DNA from 2 places in the Afipia sp. GW821-FHT04G03 genome. Region 2 is predicted to be linked to the other one. Evidence: riboswitches for the same ligand, from Rfam matches in the RefSeq annotation. Region 2 holds a riboswitch; the other holds the start of a gene.

Region 1 (4,394 bases), on a different contig from region 2:
CACGATCCCTTCCGCCAACGCGCAGGACGTCGCCGCCGGCGAAAAGTCCTTCAACAAATGCCGCGCCTGTCATCAGGTCGGCGAAACCGCCAAGAACACCGTCGGCCCGGTGCTGAACGGATTGTTCGGGCGCAAGTCCGGAACGGTCGAAGGCTACAATTACTCCGACGCCAACAAGAATTCAGGCATCACGTGGGACGATGCGGTGTTCGCCGAGTACATCAAGGACCCGAAGGCCAAGATTCCCGGCACCAAGATGGCGTTCGCCGGCATCAAGAAGGACGATGAGATCAAGGATCTGACCGCGTTCCTCAAGCAGTTCGGTGCGGACGGCAAGAAAAAGTAAGCTGATTTTCAGCCGACTTGCCTCTCAACACATTCAATCCGTCATCACCGGGCTTGACCCGGTGATCCAGGCCTTGTTTGCCATCGAAGCGAAGTCGTGGATGGCCGGGTCAAGCCCGGCCATGACGATTTGCGATAACGTCGTCCGCTAACCGTTCCGCGCCTGTCGCGCCGCTTCGACCATGTTGGTCAGCGCCGACCTCACCTCGGGCCAGCCGCGCGTCTTGAGGCCGCAATCCGGATTGATCCAGATCTGCTCGGGCGACAGATTGCGGCGGGCTTTGCCGATCAGCTCCATCATCTCCGGCACCTCGGGCACGCGCGGCGAGTGGATGTCGTAGACGCCGGGTCCGATCTCGTTCGGATATTTGTAGGTCACGAATGCATCGAGTAGTTCCATCTTCGAGCGTGACGTCTCGATGGAAATGACATCCGCGTCCATCGCGCCGATGGCGTCGATAATGTCGTTGAACTCGGCGTAGCACATGTGGGTGTGGATCTGCGTTTCATCCTTCACGCCCGCTTGCGAAATCCGGAAGCACTCCACCGCCCAGTCGAGATAGGCCTTCCAGTCGCCCTTGCGCAACGGGAGACCCTCGCGCAGCGCAGGCTCGTCGATCTGGATCACGCCGATGCCGGCGCGCTCGAGATCGGTCACCTCGTCGCGCAGCGCGAATGCGATCTGGCGGCAAACCTGATCGCGGCCGAGGTCGTCGCGCACGAACGACCATTGCAGCATGGTGACGGGGCCGGTCAGCATCCCCTTCATCGGCAGCGGTGTGAGCGATTGCGCGTATGACGACCAGCCGACCGTCATCGGCTTCGGGCGCGACACATCGCCGAAGATGATTGGCGGACGGACATAGCGCGAGCCGTAGCTCTGCACCCAGCCGTGTCTGGTGAAGGCGTATCCGGACAGTTGTTCGCCGAAATACTGCACCATGTCGTTGCGCTCGAACTCGCCATGCACGAGAACGTCGATGCCGATGTCCTCCTGCCAGCGCACCGCCTTCTCGGTTTCCTTGCGCAGGAACGCATCGTACTCGGCGTCGCTGAGTTGGCCCTTGGCATGAGCGGCACGGGCCTTGCGCACCTCTTCGGTCTGCGGAAACGAGCCGATGGTCGTGGTCGGGAACGAGGGTAGGCCGAGCACCTTGCTCTGGAGGTTCTGCCGTGTGCCGAACGGGCTCTTGCGTTCGGACAGATCGCGCGCGGTATTCGCGGCCCGCAAAATCACCGCCGGGTCGTGGATCTTCGGGGATGAGGCGCGCTTTTCCGAAGCGTCGTCCGAGGCCGCGAACACATCCTTGGCGGCATCGTGTCCCGATGACAGCGTGCGGCTGAGCGCCGCCAATTCGCCCATCTTTTGCACCGAGAAGGCGAGCCATGTCTTCAGGTCGGAATCCAAGTCCGTTTCCTGATCGAGGTCGATCGGCACGTGCAGCATCGAACACGATGGCGCGATCTGGATGCGATCCGCGCCGCGCTTTGCAACGATGCTCTCCAGTTGGCCGAGAATTTTCGACAGATCGCTGCGCCAGATATTGCGGCCATCGATCACGCCGAGCGACAGCACGAGGTCGGCGGGAGCCTGCTTCAGGGCCTGATCGATCTGCTTTGCGCCACGCACGAGATCGAGATGCAATCCCGACACCGGCAAGCTTAATGCCAGCGCTTCGTTGTCGCCGAGTTCACCGAAGTAGGCGGCCAGCATGATCTTGAGGCCCGGCACCTTCAGCGCGATTTCGCTGTACGCGGTCTTGAGCGCCGCTTTCTCTGCGGCATCGAGATCGAGTACGAGACACGGCTCGTCGATCTGCACCCAGTCCGCGCCTTCATTCGCGAGCCTGTTGAGCACATCGATGTAGACCGGCAGCAGCTTTGGCAGCAGCGACAGCCGGTTCTCACCCTTGCCGAGCTTGAGGAACGTAACCGGGCCGACCAGCACCGGCCGGGTCTGGATGCCGAGCGCTTTCGCTTCGCGGTATTCGTCGATCGCCTTGGTCGAGGCGAGGGCGAAGGTCTGATCCTTCGCGAACTCCGGCACCATGTAATGATAGTTGGTGTCGAACCATTTGGTCATTTCCTGCGCCGGAACGCCGTGACCATGGCCATGATCGTGACCGTGCGCGCAGCCGTCGTAGTCTCTCACATCGTTCTGGCTGCCGCGCGCCATCGCGAAATACGTCGCCAGCGATACCGGGCCGCCGGTCCAGCCGTAGATCTTTGGAATCGCGCCGACCATCGCGCTGGTGTCGAGCACCTGATCGTAAAGCGAGAAATCGTTGGACGGGATGACGGTGACGCCGAGATCGCGCTGGCGCGTCCAGTTGTCGGCGCGAATTCTCGCCGCCGCCTCTCGCAATGCGGCCTCATCGATCTTGCCGGCCCAGAATTTTTCCAGCGCGATTTTCAGTTCGCGCCGTGGACCGATGCGCGGAACGCCCAGCGTGGCGACAGGAATAGACGATACGTAAGACAAACTCGACATCGGAAACCCCGTGATGTTGGAGCAGGGCCGGACATGCGCGAACAACAGAGACGGCGGGGCCGTCCTCTCGCAAGCGACACACCGGGGCACCCCGCCCGTGGACGTAATGTGATCGTGGCAGGTCTCCTGGCTCACGGGTCGCCGCTTTAAGTCCTGCCTTCCCGAAGCTTTCGCCTCAGTGGCATGGATGGACAAAGCTCACCGTTTACAGTTGCGGGGGCAGCTTCGGAATTGCGGGACCGTCAGGCCCCGCGCACCGCATTCCCTCTTGGCTCCGGATCACCGATCCGCAGAACCGCGATGCTCTCGTTATGAGAAGCGGGCGGCGTCAGGTCAAAAGGAAAGCTTCCCACTGGACCGCTCCCGGACGTCGCCCCAACTAGAGTGGGCAGAATCATCCTGAGAGAGTTCTCTAGTAATTCGCCGGAGAGCAGTCGGCCGCACGGCGTATCGACGACTGGTCAAAATTTTTTTCGAGAGTTTTCCCGTTTGTTTGATGTTGTTTCTCGTCCTGTCCCCGTTTTCCACGATCACTGCCGCTTGACAGTGCAGCCTGGCGGATACCAGATGTAGACGTCGAGGTTCCGCAAAGCCGCAAGGCCTAGCGGTGAAAATGGGAAGCCGGTGAGCTGCATCCAGTGCAGCAATTCCGGCGCTGCCCCCGCAACTGTAAGCAGTGAGTTGAGTCCGACCTAAGTCACTGATGCCTGATCCGCATCGGGAAGACCGGACTCAGCGCCGACCTGCGAGCCAGGAGACCTGCCGCGACACCAAAAGAACGTCCACGGGCGGGGTGTCCGGCGGTCGCGTGCTTCGGTGCGTTCGCGCGCCGCGACGACGCGCCTTTCGGCCCCAGCCCCCAGAAAATTGCAACATGCACGGGGTCTGCCGATGTCACTCTCGATCGAACGCGAAGCCGCCAAATCCGCTCCTCTCATTCAGTTGCGTTCCGAGTCGCTGGCCATCCCTGCAAATGAGCCGCCGTTGCAGGTCATCCGCCGCAACGGCACCGTGTCGCCGTTCGACGCGGGCAAGATTTCCATTGCGATGACCAAGGCGTTCCTCGCGGTGGAAGGAAACACGGCCGCTGCTTCGCGCCGCGTCCATGAAATCATCGAGCAACTGACGAACGAGGTGGTGAGCGCGCTGACCCGCCGGATCGGCGAGGGGCGCACCTTCCACATCGAAGACGTGCAGGATCAGGTCGAACTCGCGCTGATGCGCAGCGAACACCACAAGGTCGCGCGGGCCTATGTGCTCTACCGCGATGAACGCCAGCGCCAGCGCGCCGAAGAGGCCGCCGCCAAGCCGGTCAAGACATCGTCCGAGCCGCAGCTGCATGTGACGCTGGGCAACGGCACGCGCGTGCCGCTCGATGTCGATCGCCTCACGCTGATCATTCAGGAGGCCTGCGGCAATCTCGACGGTGTCGATTTCGGCCCCGTTCTCACCGAGACCCGCCGCAATCTCTACGACGGCATCAGCCAGGACGAACTCGCGCTCGCAGGCATCATGGCCGCGCGCACGCTGGTGGAGCAGGAGCCGAATTACGCCTATG
Region 2 (4,394 bases):
CGCCGGCTTCGTCGTCCACCACCGCAAGGCCGTCGACAACAACGGGCGCGGCGGGCAGCGGAGCGGCCAGTGCCACCAGGGATAACTGGTATCCCGACCACGCAATGATGAGCGGCACGAAGGAGCAGTTGAAGGCCCTTCCTGCGTTCAAATATTCGGATGCTAAATGACAAAGGCAGCTTGATGCTGTCTGACGTCTAAAGACGTACGGCCGGATTCAGTTCAACGAACTGGATTCGGCCGCTCGCTCTTGCGAGCCATCACCGACAGGCCGCCGGAATTTGTCGCCTTAGAGATAGGCGCTCAGGCACCACGCATTGAGCCCAGCCGCGACCGTCAGGGTCAGGACCAGCACCGTATCGACGGCGAAGTACTCAGTGGGGACCATTCTGAGAATCATCTTTGTCATGCGGTGATTTCAACGCCGACTCCGGCAAAGAGTCTCGCGCATTGTTTTTCGTGAGTCCCCTTGCCAGTTTTGCCTTTTCGAGTCCGATTCTCTCTCCCTCCCCGCGCCCGGGCACCGGTGTTGTGCGGCGCAGTGTTGTCTTGCGCCGATTAAACCGCACAATACGGCTGCAAAGGGCTCCGGTCGTCGGACGGCTAAGCCCCAGAACAACAATGAACCGGGCCCCCCCCAAGGACCGGCCTCCGGAGACCCACATGTCCGCTTCATCTCCCGCCAAGAAACTCGAAAAGAGCCTGATGAACGAATTCCCGCCCGCGCGGGACAAACTGGTGACGCTCGCGAACTGGCGCACCCAGCCTTATAGCGACTGGAGCTTCCACAACGTTCGCCGGCTGCTGCCGACGGCAGACATCGCCGCCTCCGCAAATCCCGCTCCGCTGGAAAGTTCGCCCGTTGAAATCGGTCACGTCGCATTCGACGGGATCGGCGGCAAGGCCACGACGCTGCGCGAGGCGCTCCGCACAACCAACACCAAAGGCTTCGTGGTTCTCCGGCGCGGGCGGATCGCAGCCGAATGGTATGCGAACGGCATGGACGCGCGGACACCGCACATCGTGTTCTCGGTCAGCAAGTCGATCTGCGGCGCGCTCGGCGGAATTCTCGCCGACAAGGGCTTTCTCAACCCGAACCGGCCAGTGACCGACTACGTGCCGGAAGTCTCGTCCTCGGTTTATGGCGGCTGTTCGGTCCGCCACCTGCTCGACATGTCGGTGGGCATCGCGTTCACCGAGGATTACGTCGATCCGGACGGCGACGTCGCCCGTTACCGCCGCGCGGTCGGATGGGATGCCATCAAGCCGGGCCAGAGCACCATAGCGCTGCGCGAATATCTCTCGACTCAAAAAGCAGACGGCAAAAAACACGGCGACACGTTCCATTACGTCTCGACCAACACCGACCTGCTCGGCTGGGTTTATGAGCGCGCCGCCGGCCGCGCCCTCTCCGACCTGCTCAGTGAATATCTCTGGAAACCGCTCGGCGCGGAAACCGACGCCTATGTCACGCTGGATTCGGAAGGCGCGATGCGCGCCGCCGGCGGAATCTGCGCCGGGCCCCGCGATCTCGCCCGGTTCGGAGAAATGATCCGACAGCGCGGCGTGGCGAACGGCACGCAGGTGGTGCCGGGCTGGTGGATCGACGACATCAATGACAACGGCGATCCGGCGGCATGGGCGCGCGGCGAATTCGCCGAGATGTTTCCTGATGCGGCCTATCGCAGCAAGTTCTACCAGATCGACCGCAAGCGGCGCACGCTGTGCTGCATCGGCATCCATGGCCAGTGGATCTATATCGACCCGATCAGCGAACTTGTGATCGTGAGGGTCGCCGCAGAACCGATCCCGCTCGATGTGGAGAACTACCGCGCATGGCGGCGCGGCTTCGCGGCTATCGTTCAGCATTTCTCGTAGCGGCGGAAACGGCGCGGGCTCAGCGCGTCAGCTTTTCCATTTCCGGAAACGGCGCATAGGTCGCGCCCTCGCAAAGTTCGGCGGCGTCCTCGATCATGCGATCGAAACGCCCGTCAATATACATTGCGCCGCGTTGCTTCACGCCGGCATAACCGCCGTCCGTTCCACGCGCGTTGAAACGCACACAGGCCACGTAGCGAAGACGGCCGCCGACCGTCTTCTGCGCAGGCTCCGCGATGCCCGCCTCGCGCACGCCGCGCGGGTCGTTCAGATAGGTGCGAAGAAATGCGAGCAGCTCCGGCCGATAGTTCGCAGGATATGGCTGGTTCTCCACGCCACGATCGGCCGTATAGGACAGACCGTCATTGCCGCCGGTCCACGCGCAGCCGCCGACGCCGAACGCAAACAGCAGGATCGCGGCGCGCCGCGCATATGTCACCAATTTGCAACGCATCGGGATGAAGTCCGCAGCCGTGAGTATCGCATTGGGTTTCTTAGACATTGCGGCATTGACAAGGCAAGTCACCGCAGCTTGATTGGGACCACGGCACAGGTGCCAGCGCAAGCTGGCCAATAGGGAATTCGGTGCGCCGTGCAGGTTGCCCCGCCGCTCTTTCGGCGAATGCATCCTTCAAGGCTATTCCGGAGCTGCCCCCGCAACTGTCAACGGTGAGCCGTTGTCCAACATGCCACTGAGCGAAGGCTGATCAGCCCGGCTTGGGAAGGCGGACAACGGCGACGATCCGCGAGCCAGGAGACCTGCCTGTACCGGTCATCCTTCCGTCGCACGGGGCGTGCGAAGGGGCGGCATTTCCGCAGCGGTGACGTGACGTAACTGTTGCGGAGGTTCGGCCGATGGCCCGTTTCCTCAGTCACGACGTGAAGTCCGGCAGCGTCCGCTCGCCGGATATCGTCATGCCTGCGCGCGTTTTCACCGCGCCTCCGCGATCACATCATCGGCGGGGCAACATCGTGACTCTTTTTTCTGATCATTTTCCAACAACGAAACTGCGGGTTTCGTTCGCAGTGGCGTGTCTTGCGGGCACCGCGCTCGTAAGCCCCGCTCTGGGGCAGACTGCGGGCGGGCAGTTGCCGCCGGTCAACGTCGACGCGAGTCGCGTGTATGGCGGCATCGTCGGCACGTCGTCGTCGGTCATCACGGCGGAGGATATCGCGCGCGCTCCCAACCAGACGATCCAGGATGTGCTGGCGACGATACCGGGCGTCCAGCTCACGAACATTTTCGGCGCCGTCAACGGCACCGGCTCGACCGTAGATCTTCGCGGGTTCGGCGCATTTGCGTCTTCGAACACGCTCTTTCTGATCAACGGTCGGCGTCTCAACGAGGCCGACCTGCAGAGCGTCGATCTCTCCACCATTCCGGTTCAGTCGATCGAGCGGATCGAGGTGACGCGCGGCAACTCAGGCGCGGTGCTGTATGGCGACAACGCCGTCGGCGGCGTCATCAACATCATCACAAAAACCGGCGCCGGCATCGGCAAGCCGGTGTCCGCACGCGCCGAAGTCGGCGTCGGGTCTTACGGCCAGCGCGAAGTCAATGGATCGTTCAGCACGAACTCCGGCCCGTGGTCGACTGCGGTGTTCGGCAATGTTGTTCATTCCGACGGATACCGGGTCAACAACAAACTAAACCAGCAGAACGGCGTCGGCGAGATTCGCTACGCGACGCCCGAGTTCACGGCGTTCCTGAATCTGTCTGGCGACAACCAGCGTCTTGGATTGCCGGGTACGCGCGCGAATACGTACTTTAAAGATCAAACCTTTCCGCCTCCCCCTCCCATTAATCAACTAGCAGGCGACCTGCGTGCGACATCGACGCCGAATGACTACGGCAAAAAGCAGGGCGTCAACGTCACGACCGGGTTCACGAAATCGTTGTGGGCCGGCGCAGAGCTGATCGTCGATGGCGGTGTCCGCAACAAGAAGCAACAATCCGGCTTTTTCGGCGACCCGGACTATGCGTTGTCGTTTCCCGGGGATCGCTTCCCCTTTGCCTATGTCGATTCCGATCTGACGACATGGTCGATCACGCCGCGCCTCAGCATGAAGAATACATTCGGCAGCATCACGTCGAGCATCCTGACCGGCGTCGATTACTATGACTCGCGTTACGCATCGAACCGCAGCTACACAATCTCGGACCCACCCAACCACGTCTACAATCTCTCCCAGCAGACCCTCGCGGGATACTTCCAGCAAACCCTTGGCCTGCTGCCGAGCACCGACTTTTCCTATGGCGGACGCATCCAGCAGTTGAACCTGAAGGCGCGTGACACCTACGATCCCACCGCACCGGCAGGAAGCCTGCTGGCTCAGGCCGCGCCGCTCGACAAGGAAGAGAGCCACCACGCGCTGCACATCGGCCTCGAACATCGCTTCAACGAAAACTTCGCCGTCTTCGGACGGGCTGCAAGGGCGTTCCGCACACCCAACGTGGACGAACGCGTCGTGACCGGCCCGGCGTTCGGAAGCGCGTTTCCATTCCCGCCGATTGC

The links. Region 2 has a riboswitch for cobalamin ahead of AC07UB_RS22340 (TonB-dependent receptor). Riboswitches for the same ligand answer to the same signal wherever they lie in the genome.
Region 1: linked by a shared signal. The riboswitch ahead of metE (5-methyltetrahydropteroyltriglutamate--homocysteine S-methyltransferase) and the one ahead of AC07UB_RS22340 (TonB-dependent receptor) in region 2 are both predicted to bind cobalamin.

Annotation. Positions count from the first base shown of each region.
Region 1 covers NZ_JBWKSV010000001.1:1,474,871-1,479,264, reverse strand. The annotation lists gene AC07UB_RS07050 (c-type cytochrome) at 1-346, shown strand, start outside; gene metE (5-methyltetrahydropteroyltriglutamate--homocysteine S-methyltransferase) at 494-2,836, opposite strand; cobalamin riboswitch at 2,936-3,151, opposite strand; cobalamin riboswitch at 3,399-3,617, shown strand; gene AC07UB_RS07040 (ribonucleoside-diphosphate reductase subunit alpha) at 3,728-4,394, shown strand, end outside.
Region 2 covers NZ_JBWKSV010000005.1:141,168-145,561, forward strand. The annotation lists gene AC07UB_RS22325 (PRC-barrel domain-containing protein) at 1-170, shown strand, start outside; gene AC07UB_RS22330 (serine hydrolase domain-containing protein) at 664-1,878, shown strand; gene AC07UB_RS22335 (hypothetical protein) at 1,898-2,332, opposite strand; cobalamin riboswitch at 2,413-2,659, shown strand; gene AC07UB_RS22340 (TonB-dependent receptor) at 2,734-4,394, shown strand, end outside.